4 regions of the Paenibacillus sp. 276b genome follow, and region 3 is predicted to be linked to each of the others. Evidence: riboswitches for the same ligand, from Rfam matches in the RefSeq annotation. Region 3 holds a riboswitch; each other region holds the start of a gene.
What was found. A riboswitch is a leader RNA that binds a small molecule or an ion and turns the genes downstream of it on or off. The one in region 3 is predicted to bind cyclic di-AMP.

Region 1 (5,129 bases), on a different contig from region 3:
GCAGCTGGAGATCCCGCTGCCTGCGGTCACCTGCGCCGCCCAACTGGCGGCTGAAGGCAGCGCATTGGTGGTGCTCAACCCGGCGCCTGCGGTGCCGGGTCTGCCCCAGGAGCTCCTGCGGTGCGTCGACGTCGTCACGCCGAACCGCAGCGAGCTCGCCGTGCTCACCGGCCGGGATGATCTCCGGCCGGAAGACGTGGATGCGGCGGTCGCAGAGCTCGCCGCATCCCTCGGGGCCGCTGTCGTCACGACGCTCGGCCCCGAGGGGGCTGTGTACGCGGCAGCGCCTAGCGGCCGCGTTCAGGCAGAGCGTGCCGGCGCGTGCCGTGCGCCCGGCTACGCCGTAAGCGCCGTCGACACGACCGGCGCTGGCGATTGCTTCAACGGCGCGCTGGCAGTAGCCCTCGCGCGCGGAGAGACGCTGGACGCGGCGGTAAGCTCCGCCATGGGCGCAGCCGCGTTATCGGTGACGAAGCTCGGCGCCCAGTCCGGGATGCCGTCCGCACGTGAAGTGCAGGCTTTCCTTGCCGAGCAGAAGGCAAAGACCCAGTAATATATGCATACTTTAGGTGAATCAGAGGCAGGCTGGAAGGATACGCTAATGCATCTATTTAGCCATAGCATGGTGGATGTTTTCATCGGAGCATCCCTGAAATGACCAAGAGGCTCTTACTTCCCAGTACGGGAGAGTAAGAGCCTCTTGTCTGTATGACCATTGATAAAACGAGTAACCCTGTATTACCAATAAGGGTTGACTACGTTGCGCGTCTAGCGCCAGCGTGGTTTAGAGCATGAGTAAAGAGCAGAGGATGATTGAAGCCATCACACTCTCTATACATGCCCCTGCCACAAACTGATCGCCTTGAACATCTTGGATTACTTCTTCTCCGCCAGCCACATCGCAATATTCGCGATTTCTTCATCCTTCAGCTTGTCTTTGAACGAAGGCATACCGCCGCTTTTACCTTTGACGATGGTCGTATAAATCTTCTCCACATCGTCCTGGCTGCCAATCTTCTGCAGACTAGGGCCCATGCCCCCTTGAAGCTGATCACCGTGGCAGGTAATACAGTTTGCTTTGACCAGTGCCTCAGCCTGTCCTGCATCCATTGTAACTTGCGGCATCGTCGGTTTCGCTTCTTCTGCAACTTCCTCTTTCCCTGGAAGCGTAAACATTAGTACAATAGCTAAAGCGCACGCTGCAAAAAATACCCCGCTCATGATCCATTTGTGCATCCCTTATGTCCCCTCCAGAATGAAAGATCATCTAACTTGAAACTATCCATATCATTATAACGGAACCTGTAGTGACATCATAGCATTTTGTGGTAATTTTTTGAACTAATCACATAACCGGGGACTTTTTGGGGTGATTTTAAGCCCTAGTTATTCGCGAGGACCTTCATAGACCATACAGTAAAAAGGTTTCAAACCACTCGGTGTCTGTCGTTCGTATGTATCCTGCGTAACAAATCCGGCTTTGAGATAGACACGAATAGCCCGGTCATTCCAGGTCAGAACTTCCAGATCAATTTCGTTTGTAGGGTTCCGGCGAATGGCTTCCTGCACAATGGCCGAGACAAAAGCCGTTCCTTGACCATGACCACATCGATCGGGGTGCATGCCAAGTCCGATGCGGGTTACACCTTCAAGCGGGAAGTATTGAGCAAAACCGCAAATCTGCTGATCCTCTCCCAGCACCACCGCATATTGTTCTTTCCGTAGCTGGGGATCGCCGAATTCCACTTCAAGTGCTTTCATCTGCTCCCAGGGCAGCCAGCTATAAATATTATAAGGCGGGTCATACTGCCAATCGCAGATTAGTTCCGCGTGTTCTTCTTGCATGGGCACAACGTGAAACGTCACAGGGGCTTCATCCATACAACTGCACGCTCCTCTCATTGTGAACAAGCTATAATGATTTTGATTTGTCCATATACATATGTCATTCCATATCTAAGCTTGTTTCCACTCTACAAAAGAGGCGTTCATTTGGCAAGTCCTCGTTTTTCAAAAAAAGTGAAACAAAAGTTCCGGTAATTTCGTTTATATTATAGTGGGATGGGTAAAAACATTATAAGAGCACGGACGAAGCAATGAAAATTAACTTTAAAAAAAGTTAAAGTTAGGTTTGGTAGCTATCCCGAACGCATTAAAGGAAACGAAGCACAAAAAAACCGCCGGATACATTCCTGCGGAGAATGTACCAGACGGTTCTATTATGCTTCGTTACAGTAGTGTTATTGTTACAGCATGACGTTGCTCAGCTTGTCCCTAGTCGATGGCCAATGTCTCATATGCGTCCGTGCTCATAATGCGTTTAGCGCCAACATAGCGGTTAGCCCAGTAGCTTTCGCTTAATGCGCTGATTGTAACTCCTTTGGAAGAAGAGGAGTGTGCAAACTTTCCATCCCCTACAAAGATCCCTACGTGCGAGACCCCTTTGCCCGTTGTATTGAAGAATACCAGATCACCTGGTCTCATTTCCATCCGGGATACCGAATCACCCATGTCGAATTGTGAACTCGATTGGCGAGCCAGATCAATGCCCAGCTTGTCGAATACATAACTTGTGAATCCAGAGCAGTCAAAGCCGTTAAGCGTTGTTCCTCCGCTTTTGTATGTAGTCCCCATTGCTGAATCAATAACTTGGTCCATTTTCGAATCTGCGAATGCGCTGCCTGCTCCAAGCGATAATGCGAATGTGAGGCTGAGTACAGCTGCGGTTAATTTCTTCTTAAACAAGAGATATACCCCTTCCAATGCCTGCGAGGTTAGCTTAAGGATTCGGTTGAAGGTCCCCTATGATCCCTCTGTTGCAAGATCAATTCACCCATAACTGGTTCCCCCGCTTCCCAGGTGCTAGGAATTTGGCTATGCTAGTTATGCACCTGCGAAATCAAGAAATGACGATTAAATTTTAAGTAGTTACAAATATGAAGGTAAAGATTACAAAGTTGTTACTAAAAACTCACTGCGATTATTGTAACAGAGGTATATCACTTTGGCAACGTTTAACAACAAAATTAACAAAAAAAACCTCGACCTTTGACGGGGAAAGGTCGAGGTTTGCTTGTTTAACGGCATTTGAAGAATACAACTTTACATAGAGATGGTAACCGTTTTTAACCGTTTAATTTAATCTTTGACCGAGTTGGACTGCCATAGGCGGAAATGGGCACATATTTTCCACAGACTCAGCAAGCACCGGGCAAGTGGATACGTTTGTTGTAGTATAAGACCAGTTAAGCCGGTTAGTAACCATGAAGCTGAAGTAAAGGCACCAAAGACCAACAGATGAAGGCCGCCCAGCAGGACAGCAATGCCGATTAGAGTGATGACTTGGCGTAGTGCAATCCATATAGCTTGAAACGTACCACGTGCTCCGCCTTCCCCATCGGGAGCTGAGATACCAAACTGCATGTACAGTAGGACATGATGGATAACCCACCCGTATACAATCCAACCAGCAACATAGGGAATACCAGGCAAGAGCAGATGGAGGGAATGAAAACCTTCCATAAAGATGGAATAGAGCTTTGGCGCGAGCCAATAAGCGGGTAGCAGCAGTAATATAGTCCGAATGGTGTGGAGCAACAGCATCGGTTTCCATAAATTTTTGATACCGCGAATGAATGGAATGCGCTCTTCCGAATGGTTATAATGCTGGAGCGAGTAGAGCAGCCCTGCCTGAATGAGTGGGCTAATCAGAATCCGTATCAGCAGCATAGCCCCTAAAATCCATAAATAGCGGTGAACCTCCGGATTCGTTGTCAGACCGAGTTGGCTCTCCATTTTAAATAAAATCGTACTGAGTTCCCCTGTATCAGGGTCAGGATAACGCAGGAGCAGCGGAACCACAGCTGACTGCACCATCCGATAAAGAAAGTATCCCCATACTAATTGATAGAGAAATAAGAGTGCCGCAATGAACATATGCTGACGGACGAGAAACCAGCCTTCACGTATTTTCGCTTTCACTGTATCCACCTCACCATGACAGACTTCCGAATATGGCTTCTATAATTTTGGTTGCGCTCATGCTCCAGCGGGATTTAGTTGGCTCATCCAGTCCGGCTTTCAGAAAATTGTTCATATGATGGTTCTCCAGCACAATCGTGTATAGCGGATCAGTCATAGCCCAGGAAACAGGGGAAGTATAGGTCAGTTTGTAGGTAATGCGCTCCTCGCTACCATCCCATTCTTTCGTCATGGTTTTCCCATCTTCGAACATAATTCGAACAGGAACCTTCTTATATTCACTCCCTTTTTTCTGCAATGTAACCGATGACTCGTACAACGTTTGGCCGTCTTTCAGGATAGGATTGATTGCGATCTTTTCCACTGCAAAGTCAGCCATGCCATCGCCGTATACATACTGATTAAAATAATCGGTCCAGGATGTACGCGTCACTTGTTCCACGACCTTTTGAAAATCAGACGAAGTAGGGTGTTTGAAGCGGTATTTATTCACATAGGTCGAGAGAATACGCTCCATCGTTTTAGCACCAACCTGTTGTTCTATTCCAAGTAATACAAGCTTGCCTCGTGTGTATACGTTTGCTGCATATTGATTCTGGGAATCAAACTTCCAGGAGTCCTGTGTCAGTGAAGCTGGAGAAGTAATGAGACCAGCTTGTACGGGCAGATTCGGGATAAGTCCGTATTCCTGTTCCATTACTTTGTCTTCTGCATAGGAGGTGAATCCTTCGTCCAGCCAAGCCTCTTCAAATTCATTACTCGCGACCATGCCGTAAAAATACTGATGCCCAATCTCGTGCACAACCGTGCGTTCCAGATCGTAGCCAGGAGCAGAATCATCTGCACCGAAGGCGGTGACCAAGGTAGGGTATTCCATTCCCCCTGCGCCATTCCCTGATTTGGGCGGGACAACGATGGACAGTGTGGAATACGGATAAGGGCCAAACCACTTGCTATAATTGGATAGCGCTGCTTTGGCGGCGTAGAAATAACGTTCCTTCAGATTCTCATGAGCAGGGTCGAGATACAGCTTGATTCGAACGCCTGGCACATTGGGAGCAGAGAAGGGTTCTTCTGCATAAACAAAATCAGGAGAGGCTGACCAGGCAAAATCATGCACATCATCGGCATAGAACTGATATACTTTT
Region 2 (5,129 bases), on a different contig from region 3:
GTCCGACATTGTCCGTTCAATCAGTGGTCTTCATCGTGGAAAGCATCATTTGTATTATCCGCAAAATAAGGTGGATGCGATTGTTCATGAATTACCGTCTCATATACGCCCCTATTTCTCCCATTAAATGATGCGCAATGCTGTTCAAGAATCATGATGCAAAAAAGCTTTCGAAAAGAGCTATTTTTCATGATACAGTAATCTGCTTTAATGGAGAGTACATGTAGATCGACATAATTTTGTAATCAAAGTAATTAGAATACAACCCGATTGCCTAAAAATGAGCACATATAGATATGAAGGAACTTGTTCGTTCTACATGTTGTGCTCAACAAACAATGAAAGAAATATAAAAAAACATGATCCAATTTAGTAATAGTTATGTTCTGGTTAAGACTGCAGGATGGATTAAAAAGAGATAGTCGTTTATTCGACATGAAGGGAGAAATACAGCATGATGTTGTTCGACACACATACACACCTGGATGCACCACAATTCGACGAGGACCGCGAGGAAATGATTCAGCGTGCTGTGGATGCAGGCGTTGGTCGCATGATTAATGTGGGCTTTAACCGGGGGACCATTCCAACCACGATGAAGCTGGCTGAAACCTATGATTTTATATATGCTGCCGTAGGCTGGCACCCAGTGGATGCAATCACAATGCAAGAGGGTGATCTGGAATGGATTGCATCTTTATGCAAGCATGAAAAAGTGGTAGCCATCGGTGAAATTGGTCTAGACTATTACTGGGACACTTCACCGAAAGAGGTTCAACATCGCGTATTACGACAACAGATTGGTCTTGCCCGTGAGTTGAATATGCCGATTGTCATTCACAACCGGGATGCGCATGAGGATATTGTAAAGATTCTGCGTGAAGAGAAAGCTGGAGAAGTAGGCGGTGTCATGCATTCCTTCTCTGGCAGCTGGGAAACGGCGAAAATGTGTCTGGATTTAGGCTTTCATCTTTCCTTCGGAGGGCCAATCACGTTCAAAAATGCAAAGCAGCCCAAAGAGGTACTTGAGAAGGTTCCTATGGACCGATTTTTCATCGAAACGGACGCTCCTTATTTGACACCGCACCCTTATCGTGGAAAACGAAATGAGACAGCGCATGTACGTCTGGTTGCAGAAGCAGCTGCGGAAATTAAAGGCATTTCGGTAGAGGAAATTGCAGCAATAACGACCAAAAATGCCATGGAACGATTTGGGATTCGTTAAAAGATCGAGCAAAACGGGTGAAAAAGTGAGTTAAGCGGAGTTAATTTGCTTTTTGATCCAAATAAATCAAGAATATTACAATATTTTAACCAAATATTTAGAAAAACGTACTTGAACAACGCTTTACAACATGCATAGAAACAGGATATCATCTTTTCAGTGAATTGTTGTGCGGAAAATTGGACAGATGTTCGGGGGATGAACAAAGGGACACTTTCCGATGAAACAACATTACTTTCATGAATCAGTCTCGCTGAGTCTCCGTTAACGGAGAGCGGGGGAACCAATAGGGCTTAAACATCGGTGATTGCAGCCGATGCGCAACATGCGCTGACCCAAAAGCAGCGTATGAATCTGCGAAGCCGTATTTGATTTCTTCTTTGGGTCTCGGGGTGAATTCAAGGGCGTCCGCCATGAGCGGATGACCGGAGATAGGGCGGCTCTCTTTCGCCCGAACCCGACAGCTAACCTCGCAAGCGGAAAAAGAGAGGCAACCTCGTGCATGAATTTCCGATATTCAGAATCATTCGGAAGCCACGAAAGAGTTCCTCTTAAACTCTTTCTTTGGCTTTTTTGTTTTTGAATAAAAGAAATACGGTCATCATACGGTAAGTATTCAGGAGGATGACATCATGTTGCGAAGATTGATTCATGGTGCAGAACCGGATTATGTTGGTCCGATCTGTGTTCTGTAGAAAATTTGGTATAGTCGCGTCAAAGACATCATGCATTACTTTAGACGGCGAGGCTATGAAGGAGGACGGAGAAGTGGGCACATTCCAACCAGAAGAGACCCATGAGTCACGATCATCCAGTAAGTCTTTCGCGTTGCGGTGGAAGCATGAGAACTTGCGTCAAATGGCATTGATCGCGATTTTCTCAATTGCGCTTACAATCATGATCTTGTTAGTCGTTTACGGTCAGGCCGGGAAACAAATTTCACTGGTTATTGATGGCAAAGCTCAAGCGGTAGAGACTCGTACAGGAATGCTTCAGGAAATGCTGGAGGAGCAGTCAATCACAGTCAGCCCTCACGATCAGGTATCCATGCCCTTGAATGGGGCGATCACAGATGGAGACCGCATCGTTATTGAGCGGGCCGTTCCAGTTAATATTACGGCAGACGGGGACACCAAGACTCTGTATACAACCGATTCATCGGTAAAAGATGCGATTAAAAAATCAGGTATTCAAATTGCAAGTGAAGACAAAGTATATCCGGCGCTTGGAACCACTATTGAAGCGGATATGAAAATCCGTGTAGTGCGGGTAACAAAGCGTACGGTGGAAGTGGAACATCCGATTGCTTATAAAGTGATCAAAACGGCTGACCCTAGCTTGTACAAAGGCGACAATCGTGTCGTTGTGAGCGGTAAAGAAGGCACACTTGTACAGCATATTGAAAAAGTGTTTCAGGATGGAGAATTGGTCTCCAAAAAAATGGTGGGTAAATCGGTCGCAACGAATCGCGTCGATAAAGTGATTGCCATTGGTACCAAAGCCAAACCTGTTGTGAAAGAGCCAGTGATTCAGACGGTATCGGCGCAGACTTCCACGACAAAAACAGCAACAACCACGAACTCGAAGAAAACCGCTGCTTCGGGCAGCAAAGTAATTACCGTCTCAGGCAGTTCTTTTAAATATTCAAAAGTCTTGAAAAATGTATCCATGACGGCATACTCTTCTGAAGAGCCTGGTATCGGCACAAAAACAGCTTCAGGTACTCGGGTAACTGAGGGACGTACCATTGCGGTTGATCCCAAAATCATTCCGATTGGCTGGTGGGTGTATATCGAGGGCCTTGGCTTCCGTCGTGCGGAAGACACAGGTGGTGCCATTAAAGGCAACAAAATTGATGTGTATTATGATAGTGTGAAGCATGCCCTGAACTTCGGACGGAAGAAAGGCAAGACGGTATATGTGATTGGTCCGGTGAAGCCGGAAGCGAACTAAAATCGTTTTACTTTGAAATGGGAATGCTATAAAATATAAGCATGAATGATTCATGCGGAATATGCGGCGGAGGGGTCTGAATTCAGTCTCCCCGCCGTTTGGCAGAGAAGAGGGATATTCCTCTTCTTTTTGCGTTAGAAAGGAAGAAATGGAACATGATAAAAGAAGTGATCGTGGTAGAAGGCCGTGACGATACCGTAGCCATTCGACGTTCGGTTCAGGCAGATACGATCGAGACTGGTGGGTCCGCCATCAACCAGCGCATTCTAAAGCGGATCGCACTTGCTCAAGAGAGACGTGGTGTCATCGTACTGACAGACCCGGATCATGCTGGTGAACGTATTCGTAAAATCATCGCCAATAAAGTACCTGGTTGCAAGCATGCTTTCATTCCGGAGGCAGATGCTACGCGCAAAGGCGACATCGGAGTGGAGAACGCTTCACCGGAGGCGATTCGTCATGCATTAGCACGTGTACACACGTCATATGAAGGCGCACCAAGTTTGATCGATTGGGAGGATCTGATTGCGGCGGGACTGATTGTGCACCCACAGGCTGCTGCACGTCGTATGGAGATGGGCAATCTGCTGGGCATAGGTTATTGCAATGGCAAGCAGTTCCACAAGCGGTTGAGTGTATTCCAGATTACCCGGGAAGAGTTCTCCGAAGCATTATCGCAAATTGAACGTGAAGGATTGTGAGCGTATGAAAGGCATGGAAGAAACCGTAGAAATTGCAACACCCAAACGAACCAAAGAAATTATTCAAAGACACGGATTTTCATTCAAGAAGAGCTTAGGTCAGAACTTTCTGATCGATCAAAATATATTGAACAAAATTGTAAATGCAGCTGATTTGGACGAGTCCAAGGGCGCACTTGAGATCGGACCAGGGATCGGCGCACTCACAGAACGTCTGGCTCGGGTAGCCGGTCCTGTAACGGCTGTAGAGATTGATCAGCGATTGATCCCGATTCTGGGTGAAGTGATGCAGCCTTATCCAAACGTTCGTGTGCATCACGGGGATGTGCTGAAGCTGGATCTAGCTGAGTTGTTCCATACCGATTTTGGAACGGTAGATAAAGTGAGTGTTGTAGCCAATCTGCCTTATTATGTAACGACGCCAATCATGATGAAGCTGCTCGAAGAGAAGCTGCCTGTAGACAGCATTGTGGTCATGATCCAGAAGGAAGTGGCTGAACGCATGGCTGCTGCACCAGGATCAAAGGACTATGGCAGTTTGAGCATTGCGGTTCAGTACTACAGTATGCCGGAATTGGTCTGTATTGTTCCGCCCACGGTCTTTATTCCGCAGCCTAATGTGGAATCGGCTGTAATTAAGTTAAAGGTGCGTGAACAACCACCGGTTGAAGTTCCCGACGAGGCACATTACTTCGAAGTCGTACAGGCTTCCTTTGCGCAGCGTAGAAAAACCATCTCCAATAATCTGAAAGCCCGTTTCTTCACGAAGGAGAACAGAGAACAGGCTGATCAGTTGTTGGAGCAGGCCGGTATTCAGCCTTCAAGACGGGGAGAAACATTGAGCCTGCAGGAGTATGCGACACTCAGTACCGTAATGTGGGAAGCTGGGGTACGATCAGCTCTGTAAAATTCGGATGAACCAATCCGGGTTTCTGCCCATACGATGGGGTAGAGGTGATTATGTTGATGAATATCGGAGACTTGGTCGTTCGAAAGTCATACGGTGGAGATGTGACTTTCCGGTTGGAAGGCCTCCAGTCGGACGGTGCCATCATTAAAGGGACCGAGTTCCGGCTGTTAGCCGATTCCCCTGTGGACGATTTGATACAGGTTCCTTATGAACCGCAGAGTGCGAAGACGAGGCAGGCCCATGTGAAGGCACATCAGACGCTCTCACGCCTGCAGCAAAATCGAATGGAACAGGCGGAGCGCAATCGTGAAGGTTTGGTTCAGGAATGGTCTGTTCAACA
Region 3 (5,129 bases):
GGCACTAACATGCGTATACGCCTCATAATGTTATCCATCATGGTCATTCTTCTGGGAGGAAGTTACGCTCCTGCTCAGTTATGGGCTTCTTCAAGCCCGCAAACCGAACCTGCTTCGAAGTCTGATTCTTCCCAAGAAGAACAGTTGACTCTGGGACAGCTCAGACAGAAATATGCGGATACGTTCAAAACCAATGGCCCCTCGACAAAAAAGGTCGCACTGACTTTTGATGACGTACCTGATCCACGGTTCACCCCGCAGGTGTTGGATATTCTAAAAAAATACAAGGTGCGGGCTACGTTTTTCATTGTGGGACATCGCGCTGAGAAACATCCGGATCTAGTGAAACGCATGGTAAAGGAAGGGCATATTGTTGGCAATCACAGCTACAATCACCCGGAGTTCAGTAAGCTGTCCATGAATGCATTTCGCAAACAAATCTTACATACCGGGGATATTATTCGGAATCTGGCGGGGTACACGCCCAAAATGATTCGTCCACCTTATGGCGACATTAATGAGCAACAGCTGCAATGGGCAGCCAAACAACATTACAGCATTGTGAACTGGAATGTCGATTCCCTGGACTGGAAGGGCCTCTCCAAAGAGGAAGTCAAACAAAACATCCTGTCGGCCGTTAAACCAGGTTCCATTGTTCTGCAACATGCAGGAGGCGGTGTCGGATCGAAGCTGAGTGGTACCATCGAGGCGTTGCCTGAAGTTATCGAGGAATTGCGAAACCGCGGGTACGAGCTGGTGACTTTGGACGAAATGCTGGAACTGCCAAAGGGTAAATAGGTCAAGATCCCTGAAGTTGGATATTCAAAAGGGTGTTCTTCCATCACATTATTGTGATGGAAGAACACCCTTTATTGTTTAATTTAGATATAGTTGGAGTCACATATGATGATGTGCAGCTACGCTTTGATTTTATTTCAAAATGTAAAGTTCAACATCCTGAATACCAAATGTGCTCACGGATTGCTTGCTGCCAGGAATAAAGATATCGATCTTGTGACCTTTAATGGCACTACCCACATCACGAGCCGTTGCTACAAATGCCTGTTTTGGCAGTCCTGGATGTGTATGACCTGTCACCAGTACCTTTGTACCCAATGGAATGATACTTGGGTCTACTGCAATGGTACCCAATTCAAGCGGATTACCGAAGTAATCCACGGCACCCCATCCTCCATTTTCGGAAGCGTCTGCGGAGTATGCTGTTGCTTTGACGTCGACAGCTTTGCTGTAATCAAACGTTTTACCCCAGGCTTGTACAACTTTACTATCTGCATTAACGTCAAGGCTTGCGGCAGTTACCGTTTTGGCCTCCGTTTTAGCTGCTGCAGCAGAAGCTGTGTTCGTTGTTTTACCAGGGATCGTAATTTTCAAACCACCATAAATGTTGTAAGCTGAAATGTCATTGTTAGCTTTAATAAGAGCGTTAAGTCCAACTCCATATTGTTTGGATAAGGTGTAGAAGGTATCCCCCTCTTTGGCCACATGAACTGAATCAGCATGAGCCGGAACGGCCTGAATGAGCATTGCTGCTGTCAGCAAAGCTGTTGCTGTTTTGGCTATACGTTTCTTGTTAATCATGGTCTTCCTCCCTCATTATGCCTGCGAAGTTAGTTGTCGGATTCGGATGGAGGAAACCACCCTATAGGTTCAATTACATTAATAATTTATGTAGCCCTAATTCACCCCAAGCCGTGTGCAAATGATTCTTCCCCAAGCACACTCTGCATCGTTACATCCCCCACACTCCCAACTCCGGAAGTTTCGGCAGGAACAAATATATCACAACTTTGTAACCAAGAGTCGTAGTAAATGTTACCATCTGGCTAATTCACTTCAATATTTTTGCTGAATTCAAGCGACTTTTTCAAAAAAATGTCTATTTGAGCTTATATCGTTGATGACAGAAACGTTACTTTTTATGTAAATCCGTGCGTATTCACACGCAACAAAACAATCCCTGCCGACAGGTCGCCGACAGGGATCTATGAGGGAATAAGAATTCTCATCCACAGTATATATTTTGCATTTTCATCCAATTCATCCTAATGATGACTTGGATGTATTAGAGCACTTTAGCAAGGAAGTCACGTGTACGTGCATGCTTAGGCTCACCAAACACTTCAGCAGGTGTTCCTTCTTCTACAATAACCCCACCATCCATGAACAGGATGCGGTCCCCTACTTCGCGTGCGAAGCCCATCTCATGCGTTACAATAACCATGGTCATGCCGCCCTCTGCAAGCCGCTTCATGACATCCAGTACTTCACCGACCATTTCAGGGTCCAGTGCTGAAGTAGGCTCGTCAAACAGCATGACATGCGGCTGCATCGCAAGCGCTCTTGCAATAGCGATCCGTTGTTTCTGTCCTCCGGACAGCTGATTAGGATAAGTGTCTTTTTTGTCAGACAGGCCAACCGTCTTCAGCAAATCTGCGCAGATTTGTTCCGCTTCCTGTGCAGATTGTTTTTTCACTTTAATGGGAGCAATCGTAATGTTCTGCTGCACCGTTTTGTGCGGGAACAGATTGAAATGCTGGAATACCATCCCCATTTTTTCACGAGTTGCATTAATGTTGTGTTTAGGGTCAGTGATCGAAACTCCTTCAAAATTAATTTCGCCGGAAGTTGGCTGCTCCAGCAGGTTTAGGCAGCGCAAAAAGGTACTTTTTCCCGATCCGGACGGACCGATGACCACGACAACCTCGCCTTTGCCAATTGTTACGTTAATGCCCTTGAGCACATCGTTATTTCCATATGATTTGTGTAATTGTCTAACGTCTATCACTTGCACTCAACTTCCTTTCCAGTCGACCCAGCAGCTTGGACAAAATGAACGTCAGCACAAAGTAAATGGCCGCTGCAATCAGGAATGGATTCATTCCTTGGTACGTAATGTTTTTGACTACACTTGCCTGGTACATAATGTCCACCATACCAATAACCGAGATGATGGAGGATTCCTTGATAATGGTCACGAATTCATTACCGATCGCCGGCAACACCGCTTTGAACGCTTGTGGAAGCACAATGAAGCGCATTGCCGCACCTCTACCCATTCCCAGGGAACGAGCTGCTTCCAACTGGCCTCGATCCACACCCTGTATACCAGCGCGGAAAATCTCGGCAAGATAGGCACCACTATTAATGGATAGTGTGATAATCCCCGCCTGAAGCGGCGTGAAATTAATCCCCAACGTTAGAGCAAGACCGTAATAGATAATCATCAACTGAACCAGCATTGGTGTACCACGAATAACTTCAACGTAAGCTGTTCCGATCCAACGCAGAATTGAAACGTCATGCAGACGTAACAGACAGATGATCAAACCGATAATTACCCCGAATATTACACCGAGTGCAGACAGTAAAAGGGTGTAACCTACGCCTGTTGCATAAAAGCTTTTGTATTCCCAGAACACTTGAAAAATGTTTTGATCTTTTTTCACCTTGTCTGCCATCAACTGGCTTGCCTCGGTAACCAACTGATCGATTTTATTTTCGCTTTTCAGACGTTCGAGCGTTCCGTTCACTGCATTCAGCAATTCCGTATTGCCCTTACGAATCCCGATTGCCGCTTCGGCCTGCTCCTCATCCGGAATAGCCGGTGCTAATCCAATCACATCATCCAGATAACCGGCAGCCACCGTATCTTCAACGATCGCAGCATTTACACGATTGGTCTGCAATTGCAGCACGATATCAGATATTTTATCAAGTGCTGTCAGTTTTGCGCCTGGGATTCCCTGGCCAATCGTTTCCTGAATGGAGCCTTTTTGAACTCCAATCTTTTCATTTTCCAACTCCGCCATGGTTGGATATTTATCTTTATCCGCATTGCGAATCATAATGACTTGCTTTGATTTATAATAGGTATCGGAGAAGTCAATGCTTTGTCTACGATCATCTGTTGGCGTCATTCCCGAGATGACCATATCCACACGACCACTCTGCAACGCAGGAAGAAGTCCGTCAAAACCCATATCCTCTATTACAAGTTCTGCGCCAAGATCGGCAGCAATTTCTTTAGCAATCGAAATATCAAATCCGACAATTTGGTCTTTACCATCAATCACTTTATGGAATTCATATGGTGCAAAATCGGCACTTGTACCGAGCACCAGCTTTTTACTGCCTGAATTGCTTGTAGTTCCCGTTGCCAACGCAACAGGTGCAACCGTAGTAAGCAAGACCACAAGAGCTAGCAGCATCATGGTGTAACGACTAATCAATTTCAACCCTGTTCTCCCCTTATAATACTTTGTATGCTTTCTGTTGTTGATGCCTGAGTCATTATAAAGTAGAATGCATGATTATGCAATGAATTTCGACATTACAAATCCTGACTAGTTTCTGAAAAATAACCGCAACTATGATATAATTATTGAATTATTTTCATTTTTGCTTAAGGAGTCCACCATGACACATACCAAAACACAAATTTTAACTGTAATTGATCAATATGCTTCCCGTTTTAAAGAGATTTCATCATACATTGGTGCCAATCCGGAACTTGGTAACGAAGAGTACCTCGCCTCTGCTCGGTTAAAAGAAGAACTTGCCTACCACGGTTTTTCCGTAGAAGCTCCTGTTCTTGGCTTAGATACCGCATTCATCGGTACGTATGCTGCATCCAAACCAGGTCCGACTATTGCCCTGTTATGTGAATACGACGCACTTCCGGAAATCGGTCATGCTTGTGGACACCATCTAATCTGCATGATGAGCCTCGGAGCTGCGGTAGGTCTGAAGTCCATACTGGATGAAGTGGGCGGAACATTAAAAGTATTCGGTACACCAGCGGAAGAAACGCGTGGCGCTAAAGTTCCTATGGCTGAAGCAGGTTTATTTGATGACTGTGATGTCGCGCTAATGGCTCACCCTTACTACGCCTATGAGAAATCTGGAAGCTCCTTGGCTATTGATGCCGTACAATTTGAATTCCATGGGAAATCTTCACATGCTGCTGCAAGTCCACATGAAGGCATTAATGCCCTAGATGCGGTGATCCAGACATTTAATGGCATTAATGCGTTCCGACAACAAGTGAAAAGCACGGTTCGTATTCACGGTGTTATCAATAGCGGAGGACAGGCAGCCAATATTATTCC
Region 4 (5,129 bases), on a different contig from region 3:
CGTAATTGTACTGATGGCTACCATCGCCCTCTGCTTCGGGATTGACCTGTTTCTCGCTAAACCAGATATGGGTGGCGTCATGCATGGTTTCGTACCGAATGTCGAGATTTTGCAAAATCCGGCTATGCTCTACATCGCCATCGGGATTATCGGTGCAACCGTCATGCCCCATAATCTGTATCTGCATTCTTCCATTGTGCAGACCCGTCAGATTGAACAGACGCCAAAAGGAAAAAAAGAAGCGATTCTGTATTCCACCATGGATTCAACCATCGCTTTAACGCTAGCTCTGTTCATTAATGCAGCCATCCTGATTGTGTCTGCTGCCGTGTTTCATAGTGCGGGTATGACCCAGGTGGCGGAAATTACAGATGCTTACCATCTGTTGACACCTCTGCTGGGAACCACCATCGCCAGCATCCTGTTCGGTGTAGCCCTGCTGGCTTCAGGCCAAAACTCAACACTCACCGGCACGTTGTCCGGACAGATTGTAATGGAAGGCTTCCTGAACATTCGTATTCCAGCGTGGCTTCGTCGACTGGTTACACGTCTGATCGCTATCATCCCGGCCGTCATCGTAACAGCCATTGCTGGAGAGCACGGAACAGAAGAACTGTTGATTCTTAGCCAGGTTGTGCTGTCTCTGCAGCTACCCTTTGCCGTCATTCCGCTGGTAATGTTTACGAGTGACAAAAAAAGCATGGGGGCTTTTGCCAACAAGCTGTGGCTCAAAATCATCTCCTGGATCATTGCCGGAGTTATCGTTGTCCTGAATGTGTATCTGATTATCCAGACCATTCTGTTGTTCTAGGTTAAACGGAATTACGCCGTATTTTGTCTAACTCAAAAAGGCTGATCAACTCAAGTAACGTACCCCTTGAGACGATCAGCCTTTTATATGTTAGAGCAGCAGCCTAATTATACCGAATAGATCATAAATACTGCTCTTATTTAGTTGTCTGAATTTTGAGTTACCATTAACAAAGGAAGAAGTTCCTCCAGTGATTCAATAGTCCAGTCTGGACGCTCTGCATCCGCAAGCTCCGGCTGGAATCTGCCATAACCCTGCAAAATCCGGATCGTGTGCATACCCAGCTTCTTAGCCGGAATAATATCATTATCAATCCTGTCGCCGATCATGACCGCTTCCTCAGGTTTGCATCCCGCCTGTTTCAACGCTACAGCATACAATTCAGGATCAGGCTTGGACACTCCTTCTTCAGCCGAACAGGCCAGCACATCCACATACTTGCGCAAGCCGTAGCTATCCAGCCGATTTTCCGTCCCCGGACTCTGATTGGCAATGATACCAATCTTATAGTGTTGCGACAACGTCTGGAGAACAGCGTCGGCTGACGCAAAGGGGCGCTCAAGCTCTTTGCGGAACTTCAGCTTCTCCTGTATCTGTTCCCGGTGCCCCTCATCGCTGATAAGGGTACGAATAGCCAATTTCATCGGCCATTGCTCGTAATTTCGGTAGGAGGCGGCAAATATATCTCGCACCGTCTGCATCTCCACCTGATAACCAAGCGCACAAGCTTCACGAACGAACTGACCGATAATATCATCTACCGGCTCCCATTCGTCCACGAGCGTATCCCCCACATCAAAGAACAACCATTGTATTCCACGTACATCCGGCACGCCTATTCCTCCTCGTTAGCCACAGGAAATCCATATCCCTATTTCCCAAACCATAAAAAAGAAGACCCACCATCATGCATGAGTCTCCTCAAGATTCCGTTTATTTATGATTTCAATTATAACAGGCAGCTGACACTGGATCAATCACAGGAATAGTACTAGCCACTAGCCATTCAGTAGAAACCCAACTTCCCCATTCAAGGAATATACAATACGGTCTGCTCCCATTCCCCGATAGATCCCTTTGGGGTGGCTTTGTTCCGTAATGACACACAGGGACTTGGATGTCCAGGAGCGGCAGATCTGCAAATATCGACAGGTCAGGTTTAGGCTATTTTCAAAAATAAAAACATTGCCGACACTACCTTGCGGCAAAAACCATTTCTGAGCAGCAGCTGTGTTCATGCGAATGACATGCTCCACACCGATTCTCCGGAGCCTGCGCTCTTCCCCTGCACTGTTGGTCAGAACGGCAAACGGCATTTTTTTGTACATCAGCAATTTGATAAATTTACGTCCTGCTTCATTTGGAGCAGTCACTAAGATCATCTCTTTATCCATCATTCGTTCCTCCCTTGGCGTGAAAAGACAACAAAAAAGAAGCGTGGGGGACCAAGGCCTCCCGGACGCTTCTTCAATAATCCATAGCAAAAAGACACTATGAACCAGCGTACGGCTTGTTGCCTCTCCCTTTAACGCTTACGAGGTTAGCTGACGGATTCGGGCGCGAGAGTCGCCCTATTTCCGGCTGTCACCGGAAAATTCACCCCATGGATGCCTACTGTCTTGGACAGTTCATCCTGTTGGTTCCCCCGTTTCCCACCCATGAATGAATGGAAACTCAGCGATTAAAACATCGTTCTTTTATAATCATTAATCAGAGCGATATTATCGTTTGTTTCGTTTTTCATGTAAAATTTAATTTAAATTGGAATTACGATATGAATCATACACCCGTGCCATATTGGTGTAAAGTCTGCGCAGATCACCGAATCGACGGATTTTTGCCATTTCACATCAATAATAGCGCTTACAACGTATCCATTCTCTACCCATCTCATCAAAGCTCTCTAATTCTCTCTTTAGCGAAATTCAGGTAGCAAATCAGTCACAGATCATACACGACAGCTTCAAATTGAGTTAAAAAAGCAATATTAATTTTGCATTATTTAATTGTAATCAATATAATAGAAGAAAGAAGAATATGAAATGGAGGCGATTTTCATGTCAGTCTACGACTACAAAGTAAACACCCTTCGCGGTCAGGAAGTTGAAATGTCCAACTATCGTGACAAAGTACTGCTTATCGTGAATACAGCAAGCCAATGCGGCCTCACACCTCAATTCAAAGGTCTGCAAGAGCTTCAGGATAAGTTTAAAGACTCCCCATTCGAAGTTCTTGGTTTTCCAAGCAACCAGTTTGCACAGGAAAAAGGCTCTTCTGATGATATTGCCGAGTTCTGCCAGATGAACTATCGTGTTAGCTTCCCGATGTTTGAGAAGATCGATGTGAATGGTTCAAGCGCTCACCCTCTATTCCAGCACCTTACCAAAGAAGCACCAGGCGTACTCGGCTCCAAAGCCATCAAATGGAACTTCACCAAATTCCTTGTGGATCAGAACGGACGTGTTCTGAAACGGTATGCTCCCAAAACAACACCTGATAAAATTGAAGCGGACATCAAAGAATTGCTTAAATAACAAGTAAAGGCCATCCGACCCCAGCAGACAGAATGAGCATGCATTCAGGGGAAACGGGTGACCTTTTTTTGTCTGGCCCATCTGTACTGTAAATAAAACAAAAAAAGAAGAAGCTTCCCATACGGGAAGCTTCTTCTTTATCGTTCTTATCATGCGGTCGAGAGGACTCGAACCTCCACGGGTATACACCCACTACCCCCTCAAGATAGCGTGTCTGCCATTCCACCACGACCGCATGTCGTAAATAATCGGCAACAAAATTGATTATACCCGGTTCATGTTTAAAAGTAAAGCATTTTTCTTAATATCATTTTAACTGCGCTTTTCCTTCCATAAATCGTATAATCTCGTCATTTTCTCCTACGAAGTGCATATGATTAAATTTAATCCCGTTTGTATACCCGATTAGGCCGATCACTCTACTTTATTTGTATTACCATCCTTCATATCCCTTAGTATAAAGTAACTCATAAAGTTATATAAAATAACACTAATTAGATTTAATATTCAAAAAACAAAGAAACTATTGACAAAAAGCGGATATTTATGTGAATATATATATCATATAATTCGGATTTACAAACATAAAGCGAACCAAAAAGGAGTATAAATGTTATTTAACATAACATTTAACGAACGTAGGAGGCGAAAGATTGTGAACCGTGGGAATAAGCTGCTCGATTATGTCAAACTGCTTGATTCCTCTATCCAGGTCGGAGGGTTCACCCATTCCTTCGGTATGGATGCCCATATCGCTGAAGGTACCATTCGTAGTGTTGAAGATCTCGAATCATTCATGCGCTGTCAATTGCATCCCAGCATCGTGCGTCTGGAAGGTATGGCGATTAAAGGCATATACACCGCCGCAGATCACAAGGACGCATGGCGTACAGCCCTCATCGACAAACTCGTTCATGTCCAGCGCACCCCAGTCAATCTTAGAGAACATGCCTCCATTATGGGCAAACGACTAATTAAGCTAGCTCGCGCACTACACCCCTGGATTGATTTTAGCCATCTCGAACAAACGCTGGCTAAGTATGAATCTGTTGGCTGTCTCCCCACTGTTCACGCCTGGATTAACCACCACCTCGAAATCCCTGTCGAGGAGGCGGTCCTTGGTTATCTGCATTCAGCCATGAGTGCCTGCATAACCGAAGCCTCCAAAGTGATTCCCCTTAACACCGATACAACCCAGGACCTGCTGGTTCGCCTGGCCGCAGACCTGGAGCATGAATGGGATACCGTCAGCGCCTCCGCTGCGGATGGACCGGTACAACCGACCTCATTGTCCATGAAAACGTTGTTTCCAAGCTTTCACATGCTTGGAGCAGGGCTTCACGCATACAGAGCCTAATTCCCATCCCCTTTTTCTTCACACAACCCACCCTCACACAGTAAAATATAAAAAAACACGCCGCAACCTCATTGCTGGCGTGTTTTTTATGTCATTTATTTTGTCTATTTAACGCATTTACGCCATTTAACATATTAAAATACACTTATTTCCGTCTTTTTTAATTGTTAGATGACGCAAATGCGTATATAATAAAACATACAGCTCGCATATCTATATATTTTACACCAAGAATAACCAGCTGAACACTACATTCCAACGAGGGGTGAACCCTTTTGAACAAAAAGAAACCTGTGACTCCTTTCGGATGGGCCATTAAACGACGACTAACCGAACTCCAGGTCGACCAAAAGACATTTTGTGAACAGTATGGCATTCCGCCATATCGTCTGTCCAATCTCATTCACGGTACCCGCAAAGCAACCCG

Region 1: linked by a shared signal. The riboswitch ahead of BLV50_RS32030 (C40 family peptidase) and the one ahead of BLV50_RS08955 (3D domain-containing protein) in region 3 are both predicted to bind cyclic di-AMP.
Region 2: linked by a shared signal. The riboswitch ahead of BLV50_RS31225 (3D domain-containing protein) and the one ahead of BLV50_RS08955 (3D domain-containing protein) in region 3 are both predicted to bind cyclic di-AMP.
Region 4: linked by a shared signal. The riboswitch ahead of BLV50_RS13365 (HAD family hydrolase) and the one ahead of BLV50_RS08955 (3D domain-containing protein) in region 3 are both predicted to bind cyclic di-AMP.

The regions. Positions count from the first base shown of each region.
Region 1 covers NZ_FNRR01000015.1:28,078-33,206, reverse strand. The annotation lists gene rbsK (ribokinase) at 1-553, shown strand, start outside; gene BLV50_RS32040 (c-type cytochrome) at 877-1,236, opposite strand; gene BLV50_RS32035 (GNAT family N-acetyltransferase) at 1,387-1,881, opposite strand; gene BLV50_RS32030 (C40 family peptidase) at 2,275-2,745, opposite strand; cyclic di-AMP (ydaO/yuaA leader) riboswitch at 2,749-2,886, opposite strand; gene BLV50_RS32025 (hypothetical protein) at 3,139-3,981, opposite strand; gene BLV50_RS32020 (M1 family metallopeptidase) at 3,992-5,129, opposite strand, start outside.
Region 2 covers NZ_FNRR01000013.1:14,203-19,331, forward strand. The annotation lists gene BLV50_RS31215 (HD domain-containing protein) at 1-127, shown strand, start outside; gene BLV50_RS31220 (TatD family hydrolase) at 455-1,225, shown strand; cyclic di-AMP (ydaO/yuaA leader) riboswitch at 1,467-1,720, shown strand; gene BLV50_RS31225 (3D domain-containing protein) at 1,994-3,178, shown strand; gene rnmV (ribonuclease M5) at 3,334-3,879, shown strand; gene rsmA (16S rRNA (adenine(1518)-N(6)/adenine(1519)-N(6))-dimethyltransferase RsmA) at 3,884-4,786, shown strand; gene yabG (sporulation peptidase YabG) at 4,846-5,129, shown strand, end outside.
Region 3 covers NZ_FNRR01000001.1:2,119,086-2,124,214, forward strand. The annotation lists gene BLV50_RS08950 (polysaccharide deacetylase family protein) at 10-798, shown strand; gene BLV50_RS08955 (3D domain-containing protein) at 931-1,599, opposite strand; cyclic di-AMP (ydaO/yuaA leader) riboswitch at 1,602-1,798, opposite strand; gene BLV50_RS08960 (amino acid ABC transporter ATP-binding protein) at 2,084-2,806, opposite strand; gene BLV50_RS08965 (ABC transporter substrate-binding protein/permease) at 2,793-4,256, opposite strand; gene BLV50_RS08970 (M20 family metallopeptidase) at 4,438-5,129, shown strand, end outside.
Region 4 covers NZ_FNRR01000002.1:569,095-574,223, reverse strand. The annotation lists gene BLV50_RS13375 (Nramp family divalent metal transporter) at 1-811, shown strand, start outside; gene BLV50_RS13370 (HAD family hydrolase) at 952-1,644, opposite strand; gene BLV50_RS13365 (HAD family hydrolase) at 1,810-2,205, opposite strand; cyclic di-AMP (ydaO/yuaA leader) riboswitch at 2,326-2,501, opposite strand; gene BLV50_RS13360 (glutathione peroxidase) at 2,869-3,345, shown strand; partial or broken gene BLV50_RS33790 (hypothetical protein) at 3,324-3,389, opposite strand; tRNA gene BLV50_RS13355 (tRNA-Leu) at 3,498-3,580, opposite strand; gene BLV50_RS13350 (urease accessory protein UreF) at 4,001-4,702, shown strand; gene BLV50_RS13345 (hypothetical protein) at 4,978-5,129, shown strand, end outside.